3 regions of the Methylobacterium sp. CM6247 genome follow, and region 1 is predicted to be linked to each of the others. Evidence: predicted binding sites of a transcription regulator. Region 1 holds the regulator's gene; each other region holds the start of a gene.
The links. Region 1 encodes LexA, which represses DNA repair genes until DNA is damaged. Its sites were predicted from a motif close to TGTTCNNNNTGTGTTCNG; they were not measured.
Positions count from the first base shown of each region.

Region 2: ACYQOP_RS01945 (DUF3072 domain-containing protein) is a predicted target of LexA. The motif match lies at 2,180-2,197, and genes of this name have one in related genera.
Region 3: dinB (DNA polymerase IV) is a predicted target of LexA. The motif match lies at 1,228-1,245, and genes of this name have one in related genera.

Region 1 covers NZ_JBTXKX010000003.1:5,258,441-5,263,086, reverse strand. The annotation lists gene ACYQOP_RS25950 (ComEC/Rec2 family competence protein) at 17-2,287, shown strand; gene lexA (transcriptional repressor LexA) at 2,281-3,018, opposite strand; gene ACYQOP_RS25940 (GntR family transcriptional regulator) at 3,385-4,077, opposite strand.
Region 2 covers NZ_JBTXKX010000003.1:230,859-235,504, reverse strand. The annotation lists gene ACYQOP_RS01960 (branched-chain amino acid aminotransferase) at 1-313, shown strand, start outside; gene ACYQOP_RS01955 (glutathione S-transferase family protein) at 696-1,388, opposite strand; gene ACYQOP_RS01950 (TetR/AcrR family transcriptional regulator) at 1,494-2,057, shown strand; gene ACYQOP_RS01945 (DUF3072 domain-containing protein) at 2,208-2,453, shown strand; gene ACYQOP_RS01940 (Flp family type IVb pilin) at 2,914-3,045, shown strand; gene ACYQOP_RS01935 (DUF937 domain-containing protein) at 3,082-3,939, opposite strand; gene ACYQOP_RS01930 (MATE family efflux transporter) at 4,058-4,646, opposite strand, start outside.
Region 3 covers NZ_JBTXKX010000003.1:4,082,069-4,086,714, reverse strand. The annotation lists gene dinB (DNA polymerase IV) at 90-1,181, opposite strand; gene ACYQOP_RS20235 (response regulator) at 1,526-1,927, shown strand; gene ACYQOP_RS20230 (PAS domain S-box protein) at 2,157-4,646, shown strand, end outside.

The sequences.
Region 1 (4,646 bases):
AGAGACGCAGCCGGAGATGGCGCAGGCCAGTGCGCGAGCCACGGGTGCGACGGGTGCCGCCTTGGCCTCGTCACGCTCACCCGCGATCCTGATCGGCGCGATTAGACGCTGGATCGTCGACGGGCTGGTTCAGGAATCCGAACAGAGGCGCCTGTTTCCCTGGCTTGCCGTCACGTTCGGTTTTGGCATCCTCGTCTGTTTCACCGCCACGGATGGTCAGCCTGCGCTGGCAGCACCCCTCCTCGTCGCGTCCGCACTCTCTGCCCTCGCACTTCGCCTCGGTTCGAGGCCCGTGGCCTTGGCATTGGTTCTCGGACTTGCCGTAGCCTTCCTGGGTTTCGCGGCCGCCACCCTGAGGATGCAGGTCGTAGCGGCACCCGTCCTGGCCCGGACGACGATTGCCCCGCTCACCGGATTGGTCGAAGCCCTCGACGAACGGGAAGTCGGCGCCCGCCTGATCGTTCTCGTGGAGAGTTTCGCCAACCTCCCGCCGGATCGCCGGCCCACGCGGGTCCGCGTTTCCTACAAGAAGGCCCTTGCGCTGAAGCCCGGCGATTTCATTTCGGCGACGGCACGGCTCCTGCCGCCGCCCGACGCGGCCCGCCCCGGCGGATATGATTTCGCCCGGGATGCCTATTTTCGCGGGATCGGTGCCGTCGGTTCCCTGGTAGGCAAGATCGACGTCAAGCATCCGCCCAGGCCTTTGCCCCGCTCGGTAGCGCTGGCAGCCGCCGTAGACGACGCCCGCAACGCGCTGACCCGGCGCATCACCGACGCCAATGGCGGGCAGGCCGGCGCGGTGGCCGCCGCCCTCGTAACGGGCAAGCGCGGCCTCATCAATGCCGAGACCAACGAGGTTCTGCGTGCGGCGGGAATCTACCACGTCGTCTCGATTTCCGGCCTCCACATGGTGCTCGCAGCCGGCGTCGTGTTCTGGCTCGTCCGCGCGCTGCTCGCCCTCATTCCGGGGCTCGCCCTGGTTTGGCCGATCAAGAAGATCGCCGCCGGCTTCGCCATGGTGGGTGTCACGGCCTATTGCGTCTTCTCGGGCTGGGATATCGCTGCCGAACGCTCGCTCATCATGACGTTGGTGATGCTCGGCGCGATCCTGGTAGATCGCCCGGCTTTGAGCATGCGAAACCTCGCGCTCGCTGCCCTCATCGCCCTCGCGCGCGAGCCGGACGGGATTCTCGGCCCGAGCTTTCAGATGTCGTTCGGCGCGGTTGCGGGCCTCATCGCTTGCGCCGGTGCGCTCAATCGCTGGATGCCGCCACGCGAAGGTGCGGGCCTCTTGGCCCGAACCTGGCGGTTTCTGGCTGTCGCGGTCCTTGGCACGCTGGCGACGACCTTGATCGCCCAGATCGCCACGGCGCCCTTCGCGACCTATCATTTCCAGACCGTCCAGCCCTTCGGCATCGTCGGCAATGCCCTGACCTTGCCCCTCGTCTCCCTGGCGGTGATGCCGGCGGCGGTTCTTGGGATCCTCGCCTATCCCTTCGCACTGGACCAGCCGGTCTGGTGGGCGATGGGGCTCGCCGTACGCGGGATGCTCACGATCTCCGGCTGGATCAGCGGGTTCGGACACGCCACGCTCGTCGTCCCGGCCTATGGCAGCACGGCACTCTGCCTGCTTGCTCTCGCCCTGCTCCTGCTGACACTTCCCGTCTCGAGCTTACGCTGGATCGGCCTTGCTCCGGCCGCTCTCGGTGTCGTGCTCGCTACCATGCCGCCGCGTTACGACGTCTACATCGACCGTGAGGGTGGCGGTGCAGCCTTCCGCGACGGGGACGGCCGATTGAGCATTCTCGGCAGCCCGCCGGCCTTCGTCCTCGAACAATGGCTCAAGGCGGATGGCGATTCGCGGAAAGTCGCCGCCGTCGCAGCCTCGCCGAGAAGCCGATGCGATACCGTCGGATGCGTCGTCGAGTTAGGACCGGGTCGGATCGTCGCCCTCGTCAAGGACAAGCGGGCCTTCGCGGAGGATTGCGAACGGGCGAGTGTGATCATCGCCCGCCGTGACGCTCCCAAAGACTGCCGGGCCGGCTTCGTCATCGATCGCGCATACCTAGCCCTACGCGGCGCCACCGCCATCCGTTTCGGCCCTGAAGGACCGCAGGTCACGTCCGCCCACCAACCTCATTCTCGTCCGCCATGGCGGCGGGCGGTCGCTGTCGTCACGCCGTCCCCTTCGCCTCCGAAGGAATCGGGACCAAGTCCGAAACCCATAGAACCCGAGGGCGACGACGGCGATCCGTCATCCGAAACGCAGTCGGACGGGCTTCAGTAACGACGGACCAGGCTGACGAGCCGCCCCTGGATCTGAACACGATCCGGACCCAGAACCCTCGTCTCGTAGGCTGGGTTTGCCGCTTCCAGAGCGATGGAGGAACCGCGGCGACGCAGGCGCTTCAATGTGGCCTCTTCATCGTCAATGAGGGCAACGATGATGTCGCCCGTATTCGCAGTGTCCTGCTTCTTGATCACGACAAGATCACCATCGAGGATACCCGCTTCGATCATCGAATCGCCACGGACCTCCAGCGCGTAATGTTCGCCGCCGGCCAGGAAGTCCGGTGATAGCGTCACGGAATGGCTCTGGTTCTGTATGGCGGAGATCGGCGTGCCGGCCGCGATCCGTCCCATGACCGGGATTGTGATCGACCTTCCGCTCTCGTCCTGGGCCTGGGTCGTTGGCTGGCGCAGGGACGGCATCGCCTTGGACCGACCGCCTTCGACGACGCTCGGCGTGAAGCGGCGAACTTCACCGGCGGGAGCGGGCTTCGACGCCGGTGCACCGGTCAGGCTCTCAGGCATCCGGATCACTTCGATCGCCCTGGCGCGATTCGGCAAACGACGCAGAAATCCGCGCTCTTCGAGGGCCGTGATCAACCGGTGGATCCCCGACTTCGATTTGAGATCGAGGGCGTCCTTCATCTCGTCGAAGGAGGGCGGGACACCACTCTCCTGCATCCGTTGTTGGATGAATTGGAGAAGATCCAGCTGCTTACGCGTCAACATACAGATCACTCTTCCACTGAAGCCAATGGCCGCGACTAACGCCGCTGAAACAAAACACGAACACGGTAGACGTTCCGCAAGTGTTCTGCAAGGGTTCCGTTAACCCGGTGGTAGAGTTTGTTCCTGAGGTGCAATGTTCCGCTCAAGCGGCCTTACCGCGGGCCGGCTTGGCGTCCGCCGGTATCACCCGCCGGGCCCTTCAATCATCCGATGGGGCTTCGTGCCGCGGGGGCTTACCCCGCCACTGTATGGCGGGCCTTCGCGGTGTCCGGCGGAGCCGCGCGCCCAGTCCCCGCCGATGACTTAGTCGGTCACCGACGGCCGGGGAGCCATGCGATATGGCGGGTACTCTGGCGGCAGCGTCGATCAGTCGAGATAGTCACCATATTTCTCGACATGGCTGGCGAGGCCGAGGCCGTGCTCGCGCACGAGGCGTTCCGCCAGATCTGCATCGCGCGCTTCCAATGCCTTGATGATCGCCACGTGTTCCTTGATCGAGTTGGCCGCGCGTTCCCCCTGACGCAGCGCGGTGTTGCGAATACCGCGGACATGCATCAGCAGGTTGCTGGTGATGTCTTTGATCACGTCGCACTGGCCGAGCGAAATGATCTTCTGGTGGAAGCGAATGTTGGCTTCCGAATACTCGTCGAGATGATCCGACGGGCGTCCTTCATAGAATTCTGGAAAGTGCTCACGCAGGCAGAGAAGTTGTTCGTCGGTGGCACGCTCGCAGGCGAGGCGCGCAGCCATGCTCTCCAAGGCAGACCAAGCCTGGATCATGCTGACAATTTCTTTCTTCGACTTCTTGATGACGAAGACACCGCGACGGGCCTCGAACCGCACGAAGCCTTCCTGCTCCAATACCGTCAGCGCTTCGCGCACAGGGGTGCGGCTCACGCCAAGGTTCAAGGACAGCTTTCGCTCATCCAGGCGAACCTCTTCACGCTGATTATAAATGTTCATGTTCGTGATTGCTTCTTTGAGCGCGTCATAAGCCAATGCACGCAAGCTTGAAGTCGCAACGATAGGCTTTACTTGAAATGTGTCGGATTTAACCATTTTTCATGCCACCTAGAATAATTTAAACTCGCACACGCGGGCGAGCACACTTGGTGTGAAGCATGCCAAACTCGCGTTTGAAATACAAGGAATGCCTCGGCCCGCTCAAAGCTCTTAACATAAGCTGAGTGGCGCTTTCCTCGCTACGGTTCGAAGAGCAGACTTCCGATTACCATGAAGGAAGGAGTTGTATTCTTCCCGTGTCGACCGGCCATGCGAAGCCTCGCGTTCGAGCGATCCGATGCTGATCGGCACAATCGTGCAAATCCGTTTGACAGTTGGTATTTGGTATGCCACCAATTGCCTATCGGGTCGGAGGGCTTACAGCAGTTTTCGACTGCTAGATCGGGTCAAAGCGTCTTCTCTGTTCGAGGCAGGCGCGGGATCGCCAGCCGGCGAACGCCGCTCGACTGGCGATAGGCATTATAAAACATGGCGATTTGGTTGTGTCCACCATCGACCCCATCAAGTCACCGCAAAGATTAAGCTGCGCGGAATACCCAAAGAGATCATAAATTTTTGGATTCCCGTTGAAGAAAATCCACGCCCCGTCGAGGGAGAATGAAACG
Region 2 (4,646 bases), 5.0 Mb from region 1:
CGAATGCACCGGCGCGAACATCTTCTTCATCAAGGACGGCGTGGTCCACACCCCGCTCGCCGACCGCTTCCTCGACGGCATCACCCGCCAGACCGTCATCGACCTCGCCCACCGGCGTGGCTTCGAGGTGATCGAGCGGCGGATCAAGCCCGAGGAGATGGAGGGCTTCTCCGAGTGCTTCATCACCGGCTCCGCTGCCGAAGTGACGCCGGTCTCCGAAATCGGCCCCTACCGCTTCACCCCGGCCGCCATGACCAAGACGCTCATGGACGATTACACCGCCGAGGTTCAGCCGAAGGCGGTGGCGGCGTAGTTCGGACCGCACTTCGCGGGGCCACGTCGCAGGCGCTTGCGGGGACGAGGCGTGAACGACGCCTTGCCCTCGCTCACCGGGGATTCACATCGAGCTGGTCCTTCGTGACGAGGCTCGCCGTCCATCACGCAAGCGGGCGCGATGGACGGTCCCGGTGTGGAAGCCTGCGGCTCCCAGACATCTGTCTGCTCGGATTTTTCAGCGGACGATCCTAACCGAAATCGAACATCCAAGCAGATTTCCTCATCCTGAGGTGCCCGCGTCAGCGGGCCTCGAAGGAGGCCTCCAGTGGTCACGCGATCCCTGGAAGGCTCCTGCGAGGCCGCTATGCGGCACCTCAGCAGGATGAGGCGAAGCCCTGGAAAAACAGCCCGAACAGGCCCTAAGCCGCGTCGCCGTATCGCGCCAGGTCTTCCGGCCTCGGGACCTGTCCGCTGCGGTTCTTCACGGCCGGACGATCGGCGACCTTGCCGCGCCAGTCGTGAAGGGCGGTGAGTTCCGGGGCGATCGGCAGGCCGACGATCTCGGCGAACATCAGCCCGGCGAACAAGGTGATGTCCGGCATCGAGAAGCCCTCTCCGGCGAGAAAGGGCTGCTTCGCCACCAGATCGTTGAAATAGGGCATGTTGGCGACGGCATAGGCGCCGCGCCGCTGCCCCCATTCTTTGGCCCCGCTCCAATCCGGCATCCGCCATGGCCGCAGCGCGCCGCCGAGGCCGGGGGTGCCGTAATGGAAATAATCGTCGACGGCATCGATCAGCATCATCTCGGCGCGTCGCTGCATCATATGGATGATGCCTTTGTCACGCGGTGTCGTACCCGTGAGGGTCGGATGGCCGTCCAGGTTGTCGAGATATTCCGTGATCGCCGTGGATTCGGTGATGATCGTTCCGTCATCGAGTTCGAGGACCGGGACCTTCCCGATCGGGTTCATCGCCAGGAAACCAGGCTGCTTCTGCTCGGCGGCGATGAGGTCGATACTGACGAACTCGATCCTTTCCTCCAGCCCCTTCTCGGCGAGGACGATGCGGATTCGTGCGGGGTGGGGACCCGCCTCACGGTCGTAGATTTTCATGGGCAACGCTCTCTATCTGCCAGTTGGTAGATACACCATGCAGGTCGATGACGACACGTCAACGTCTACCTGCCAATCGATAGAATGCAGGTGTACAAGCGGAGGATGAGTGAGAGCACCCGGGAACTGATCCTGAACGCCGCAAGGCTGACCGCGCAGGCACGCGGCTATGGCGGCCTGAACTTCCGCGATCTCGCGGAGGAGGTGGGAATCAAGGCGGCGAGCATCCACTATTATTTCCCCGGCAAGGCTGCCCTGGGGGCGGCGGTGGCACGGCGCTACCGGGAAGATGCGTTCGCTGCCCTGGAGGCCCTATCGGACGCATGTCCGGATCCGGTCGCCTGTCTGCGGCGCTACCCCGACACGTTCCGCGCGGCGCTCCAGAACGACAACCGAATGTGCCTCGGCAGCATGATGGCCGCCGAGCACGACGACCTGCCGGACGACGTGAAGGCGGAGGTGCGAGCTTTCGCCGAGGTGAACGTGGCCTGGATCGGCAGACAGCTGACCGCCGCATCCCCGGTCACCGCCGAGACCGCCACGTCGAGAGCCTGGGCCATCTTCGCGGCCATCGCCGGCGCGCAACTTCTGGCGAGAAGCCGGTCGGATCTCTCCGTCTACGATGCGGCGATCGACACCTACCGTCAGGCGGGACTTCTGCCGGGCTAGCGGGGCACCAACGATATGGCCGCCGGTTGCCGGAACGAAGGATCGTGGCGAAGTGAGGCTTACACCCCGCATCCCGGGGATGGTCAGGGTTCGGAACTCATCGGCGACCGCCTCGTTATGGAGAGAACAATTCATGAACGAGGTCGAGCGATGACGAAGAAGCAGGCGACGGACGAGAACGAGAACCCGAAGACGGCGGGTGGCGATGCATCGAACCGGATCAAGGATCCGAGCGAATGGACCACGGGCGACGAGCCGATGACCGGCGCGCAGGCTTCCTATCTCAAGACCTTGTCGGAGGAGGCGAAATCACCCGACTCGTTCGAGCCGGATCTGGACAAGGCCGAGGCCTCCAAACGGATCGACGCGCTGCGCAAGGAATCCGGAAAAGCTTGATGGTCGGCAGCCCCGGTCGCGGGCTTGCGGCACGCGTTTTCGATAGGGCGAGACCCGATCCGTCTCGTCCTGCATAGTGATGTCTAGCGCGCCTTTGGCTCGGCCCTTCGGGGCCGGGCAACCCGGTGACGCGGAATGACGATGTGAGCGGTGAAAGCGCTGGGCCGTCGCTGCCGGATCGTGGGACATCGAACCGGATGTCGAGCCCCTGGTCGCGTTGGCAGAGGGGCACGTACCCATTGGAAGTCCGACGGCGTTTCGCCGGTATTTGTTTAAACCGTCGGCAATGATTTTCGTCGTAGGAAGGCGGGCGCTGCTTCTTCAGGGATCGCCTCGCTCGATGACGATTTCTGAAAAAAACGATGTGACATCTGCGGTCGCCAAGCCGATCGCGTCCTCGGCTGGCCCTTCGTCCCGTCTTTCACGAAGCGCTTCGCGGTTCGCTCGAGATACAAGCGGGATGTCCGCGATCGAATACGCCCTGATTGCCAGCGTGATCGTCCTGGGGATCGTCACGGCGCTGCTGAATTACACCAACCGGGTCCGCGAGCTTTACGAGTCTGTCGCGCAGGCTTTCACCCGGAGTATTTGAGCGTTCGTGCCCCGCGCGTCTCGTGCGGCGCCGGCTTCAGCGCCGCGTCTGGCCGGGTCGGTTCGGCGTCGGGGTGTTGGCTTTCGACGGGCCTACGGACGCCATGCCGTCACGCCACAGGCTGTCGAACAGGCTCTGCATCGTCCTGGCGTTTTCCTGCTGAACCTCCAGCCCGGACTGAAACATCTGCTGCAACAGATCGAACGGGTTCAGCGCAGCACCTTGCTGCGCGCCGGCCGAGGCCTGACGGGATTCGGGCGTGGGGGAAGAATCCTGCGCCGGTCGGGCCGCCGGGAACAGGCGTGCGGGCGGCAGGCTCTTCTGTGCCGGGGCGGTGCGAGTAGGGGGGCCGGCCTGCATCGGCGAAGACAGCATCGCACCGCTCGCTTTCATGAAGCCGTTCATCATCTCGGTCCAATAGGGATGGGTCGGGATGCCGAAGGGCGAGGGCGGGGGAGGCGCGGGCTGGGGAGCGGGCTGCCCCGGATTCATCATCACGTGGACGATCCCCGCCACGACCATGCCGGCCATGAGCGGCAGCATCTGCCGGAGGGCGGGCGTCGCCACGCCGCTCACCGCAGCCGCCTGTTGCAGTACGGCCTGGCTCAGATGCTGCGAGCCGAAGAGCTGGCGCATCATGGCATCCATCTGCGGCTTGGCCTGCGGGGCGGTGAGCGCGGCCGGGTCCATGAAGCTGAACATCTGGGTGAAGCCGGTGGGATCGGCGGCGGCGTTGCGCTGGAGGCCGAGCGTCAGGGCCGGCATCAGCGCTTCCATGGCCCGACGAGTCTGGTCCGGCGACAATCCGAATTGCTGGCCGAAACCGTTGGCGCCCATGAAACCATTGGGGTCCATGCCGCCCTGCGCCTGCAAGAGATCGAACAGGTTGAACATGGCGGCAGCCTCTTGATCCCATCGCGGCCAGGCCGAATTGCTTCGGCCTGCTGTCGAGACGCGAACTCTGTCGCATCCCAGTCGTACTTACCAGCCCGAGATCATGCCCGTCCCGGCTCTAAACCAGTGCGTTCGACCTCTCCGGGGCCGGAATATCGCCCCCGGAGGCATCCGCATCGGCCTTCGAGGCTAATTCGCGCGCGAAACCGGCCCGTTGCTCGAGCTGCGTCACCGTCCGGAAGGCGAGGGCGATGCCGATCGCCCCGAAGGCGATGGAGCCGAACCCCACCCCGGCGATGATGCCCTCGGGGCCATAGAGATAGCCGCCGAGAAGCGCCGGGGGCACGGTTCCGATGGTGGCGCGGCCCCAATTGAGGAAGGTCGACAGGAAGGGAAAGCCGAGATTGTTGAACGAGGCGTTGGCGAGGAACAGTAGCCCGGTGAAGAACCACACGCCTCCGCTCACGAGGCAGAAGAAGACGAACAGGTCGGCGGCGGTCCCGGTCAGTTCGAACAGGCCCGTCAACGGCCCGCGAAAGGCGATCAGGGCGGCCCAGACCACCACGACATAGACCGCCGTCACCAACGCGCCGTTCCTCAGCACGCCGCGCATCCGGTCGAACCGCCCCGCTCCCCAATTCTGGCCGAGGATCGGGCCAATGGAGCCGGACATGGCGAAGAGGCCGCCGAAGGCCACCGGCGTCAGC
Region 3 (4,646 bases), 1.2 Mb from region 1:
CCGGACCCGATCGATCCATGAGCTGCACAATTCAGATAGTGCGCCGGTGTCGCGCGGCAATCGTCATCCGCCGTTGCCCGCTGCCGGGATCAGATCGCGAGCCCGAGTTGGCGCGGTCCCTCCGTCTCGCCCTGCTGCAGGCCCGACAGGGAGACGCCGAGCAGGCGAACGCTGCGGCGGAGCGGGAACACCGTGCGCAGCAGTCCCAGCGCCGTGTGCATCATCGTATCGCGACCGGCGACCGGGGCCTCGAAGGACTGCGCCCGAGTGATCTGGACGAAATCCGAGAATTTCACCTTCAGCGTGACGGTGCGGCCGGCGACGCCCTTGGCGCTGCAGGACGCCCAGACCTTGTCGATGAGCGGCGCCAGTCGCGCCTCCATGGCATCGAACTCGGTGAGGTCCTCCGAGAAGGTGGTCTCCGCCCCCACCGACTTCCGAATCCGATGGGCACGCACCTGCCGCTCGTCGATGCCGCGCGCCACCGAATGATAATAGGCCGCCGAGCTCCCGAAGGCCGCCTGCAGCTCTTCCAGGGAGCGGGCCTTCAAGTCACGGCCGGTGAGGATGCCGAGGCGCTTCATCTTCGCCTCGGTGACGGGGCCGACGCCGTGGAACCGGCCGATGGCCAGATCCTCGACGAAGCCAGGGCCCATCACGGGCGTGATCACGAACAGCGCGTCGGGTTTGCGGAAGTCCGAGGCGACCTTCGCGAGGAACTTGTTGTAGGAGACGCCGGCCGATGCCACGAGACCGGTCCGCGCGAGGATCTCCGCCCGGATCACCCGCGCCACCTCGGTGGCGGTGGCCAGCCCCTGCAGGTTCTCGGTGACGTCGAGATAGGCCTCGTCGAGGGCCACCGGTTCGATGATCGCGGTATGCTGGGCAAAGACCGCGCGGATCTCTTCGGAGATCGCCCGATAGACCTCGAAGCGCGGCTTGACGAAGACGAGGTCGGGGCACAGGCGCCGGGCCGTGACGGAGGGCATGGCCGAGCGCACGCCGAAGGCTCGCGCCTCATAGCTGGCGGCCGCCACCACGCCGCGCTCGCGCGACCCGCCGACCGCCAGGGGCCGCCCTCGCAGAGCCGGATCGTCGCGCTGCTCGACGGATGCGTAGAACGCATCCATGTCGATATGGATGATCTTGCGGACGGGGGCAGTGTCGGCAGGGCTCGACATCGGATTGGGCTGTCACATCGGTGCACGGGGCAGCAGGCAGGCAACGCGTTCGGCCTTTGTTCCTCGCGATTTTCAGCCCTCGGGTCAACCGGCGACGAGGATCCGGCTTTTGCCGGCGAGCCATCGAACCGAACCGGTTTCAAGACGCATGACGTGTTTCGTCCGCCCGCGGGGTCCGCTCCCACGCAGGAGCGCATCGTTATAAACGGGATGATCCGGCCGGTGGGCTGAGTAATCGCCCCCCACCCGACTGGTTCGACGCATAAGCAATCTACGTGATGGAAGAAGATGACGTTGACGGCATCATGGTTCCATCCGTTTCACAACGGGGGAAGGGAGTAGACATGATGCCGAAGCGGACGCTCTGCAGCCGGCGTATCCTGGTGGTGGAGGACGAGTACTTCCTGGCCGACGAACTGTCGCGCGGTTTGTCCGATGCCGGCGCCGAGGTGCTAGGGCCCATCGCCACCCTCGAGGGCGCCCTCGCCCTCCTCAAAGGCCCGATGCCGCCCGACGCCGCCATCCTGGACGTGAATCTCGGGGGTGACGAGGTTTACCCGGTGGCCGACGCCCTCCGTGCCCTCGACGTACCGTTCCTGTTCACCACCGGCTACGATCTGGCGACGATCCCGAACCGATACGCATCCGCTCGGCGGCTGGAGAAACCGGTGAGCAATGCGGCGGTCTTTCGGGAGCTCGACCTCATCCTCGGCGACCGGGCATCCCGGACGGACGCGGACGGATAGGGCGCGCACCGCCGGCTCGTCCCCTCGACGTCGATCGGTCCGTCTCGAGCGAATGCGGCACCTTGGAGATTGGACCAATGCGTATTCGGCTTTCGGCACAAGTTTAAATTGATTCAGCGCGCCCTATCGCGGAAAGATTGATGACATTCGCGCTGGAGAGCGAAATTGAGTACGCTCGCAGTGTTCCTGGCTGCTTCGACCTCGAACGAACGACGAGCACCCAAGAGAGATGACCCTCACGGAGTCACCGGATGCGCTGGCCGGCCTCGAAGAGGTCCTGATCACCGACGCGTTGCTGAGGCGTCCCGTACGGCCTCCCGACTACGAGGCAGAAGCCCATGCGCTGGCCGAACTGGCCCAGGCGCTGGCCGTCCGGCCGGACACGGTCCTGCAGCGCCTGGCGGATCTTGTCGTCGAGATGGGCATGGCCGAGTCGGCCGGCATCAGCATTCTCGGGTCGGGAGAGCCGACGAAAAGCTTCCACTGGCCGGCAATCGCAGGACCATGGGCTGCGCATATGGGCGGCTCGATCTCCTTCGACGAGAGCCCCTGCGGACTCGTGGTGAGCCGCAATATTCCCCTGCTGCTTTCCCACCCCCATACCCGCTTCCCGGCCGCCCGTGTCGAGCCGCTGATCCGGGAACTCCTGCTGGTGCCGTTCCGTGCCGGCGATGAGCCGGTCGGTACGCTCTGGGCCGGCATCCATGACCCCGGTCGCGGCTTCGACGGCGAGGATCTCAGGCTCCTCACTCGGCTGACGCACTTCGCCTCCGCCGCTTACGCCATGACCGGCGCCCTCGATGAGGCACGGGCCGGCAGGAGCGAACTGGAGCAGCGGGTCATGGACCGTACCCGCGCCCTGACGGAAGCCCATGACGCACTACGCAAAACCGAAGCGTGGCATCGTGCCGAACTGGAACGGGAGGTGAGGGAGCACACGGCCGAGCTGAAGCTGAGCCGTGACCTGCTGCAGGCTACGCTGGACAGTTCCATGGACATGATCCAGGTCTTCGAGGCTGTCCGGGACGCTTCGGGCGAGATCGTCGATTTCCGCTGGCGGTTGAACAACCACACGTCGGAACGGCACCTCGGCGAGGTGAGGGGACAAAGCCTCCTCGAACGCAGTCCAGGCGTGGTTCAGGAAGGGACCTTCGAGGCTTTTCGGCAGGTCGTGCAGACAGGCCGGTCCTCGGTCGCCGAACGCCGCTACGCACACGAGCGAGGAGACGGCTGGCTCTACCAATCGGTGGTGAAACTCGGCGACGGCGTGGCGACCACCGCCAAGGAGATCACCGCCTGGAAGGCGGCTCAGGAAGAGATCCTGCGTCTGCAAGACGAGGTCGCGCAAACGAAACTGGAGGAGAGCGAGGCGATGTACCGCCATCTGTTCAACTCCATCGACGAGGGCTTCTGCATCGTCGAGATGATCTTCGACGACCGGCAGCGTCCGGTCGATTACCGGTTCCTCTCCGTCAATCCTGCATTCGGTCACCAGACCGGGCTCGGCGACGCCGTCGGCCGGACGATGCGGGAGTTGCTCCCCGGGCTCGAGGCGAACTGGTTCGAGACGTTCGGCCGGATCTCCCTGAACGGCGTGGCGGAACGGTTCGAACGCCGGTCGAGCGCCATCGGGCGCTGGTACGACGTCTATGCCTTTCGCGTCGGCACCACCGAACAGCAGCGGGTCGCCATCCTGTTCAAGGACATCCAACCTCGCAAGCGCACCGAGGCGGCCCTGCGGGAGAGCGAGGAGCGCTTCCGTGCCTTCGTCACCGCCAGTTCGGACGTCGTCTACCGGATGAGCCCGGACTGGTCGGAGCTGCAACGGCTGGAGGGACGCGCCTTCCGGAGCGCCACGGACCAGCCGAACAAGACCTGGCTCGACCGCTACATCCGCCCCGGCGACCAGGCGGAGGTCCGGGCCGCCATCGACCGGGCAATCGCGACGCGATCGATCTTCGAGCTGGAACATGCGGTGATCCGCAGCGACGGGTCGCTCGGCTGGAGCCTGTCCCGTGCCGTGCCGACGCTCACGGAGTGGGGCGAGATCAAGGAATGGCTGGGAACGGCCAGCGATGTGACGGCGCGCAGGAAAGCCGAGACGGCGTTGCGCGAGAGCGAGGAGCGCCTCAGCCAATTCGGCGAAGCCTCTTCCAACGTGCTCTGGATGCGCGACGCCTCGACCTTCGAGTGGGTCTATCTCACGCCTGCCTTCGAGACGATCTACGGTCTCGACCGTGCGACGGCAGTCGCCGGCGACCACATGACCAGCTGGGTCGAGCTGATCGTGCCGGAAGACCGCGAGCGTGCGGTCGAGAGCCTGCAACGGGTCCGGACGGGCGAGAGCGTCACCTTCGAGTATCGCGTCAGGCGGCCCAGTGACGGCGGCATCCGCTGGCTGCGGGACACCGATTTTCCCATGCGCGACGCGGCCGGTGCCGTGTGCTGGATCGGCGGCGTCGGCCGGGACATCACCGAGGAGAAGGAGACGGCCGAGCATATGAGCGTGCTCGTGGCGGAGCTGCAGCACCGCACCCGCAATCTCATGGGCGTGGTGCGCGCCACCGTCGACAAGACCCTACGCAACAGCACGGATCTCGCCGATTTCCGGGCGCGCTACGGCCCGCGCCTGGCGGCCCTCGCCCGTGTGCAGGGATTACTGTCCCGCCTCGCCGAGGGTGAGAGAGTCAGTTTCGACGAGTTGATCCGGAGCGAAGTG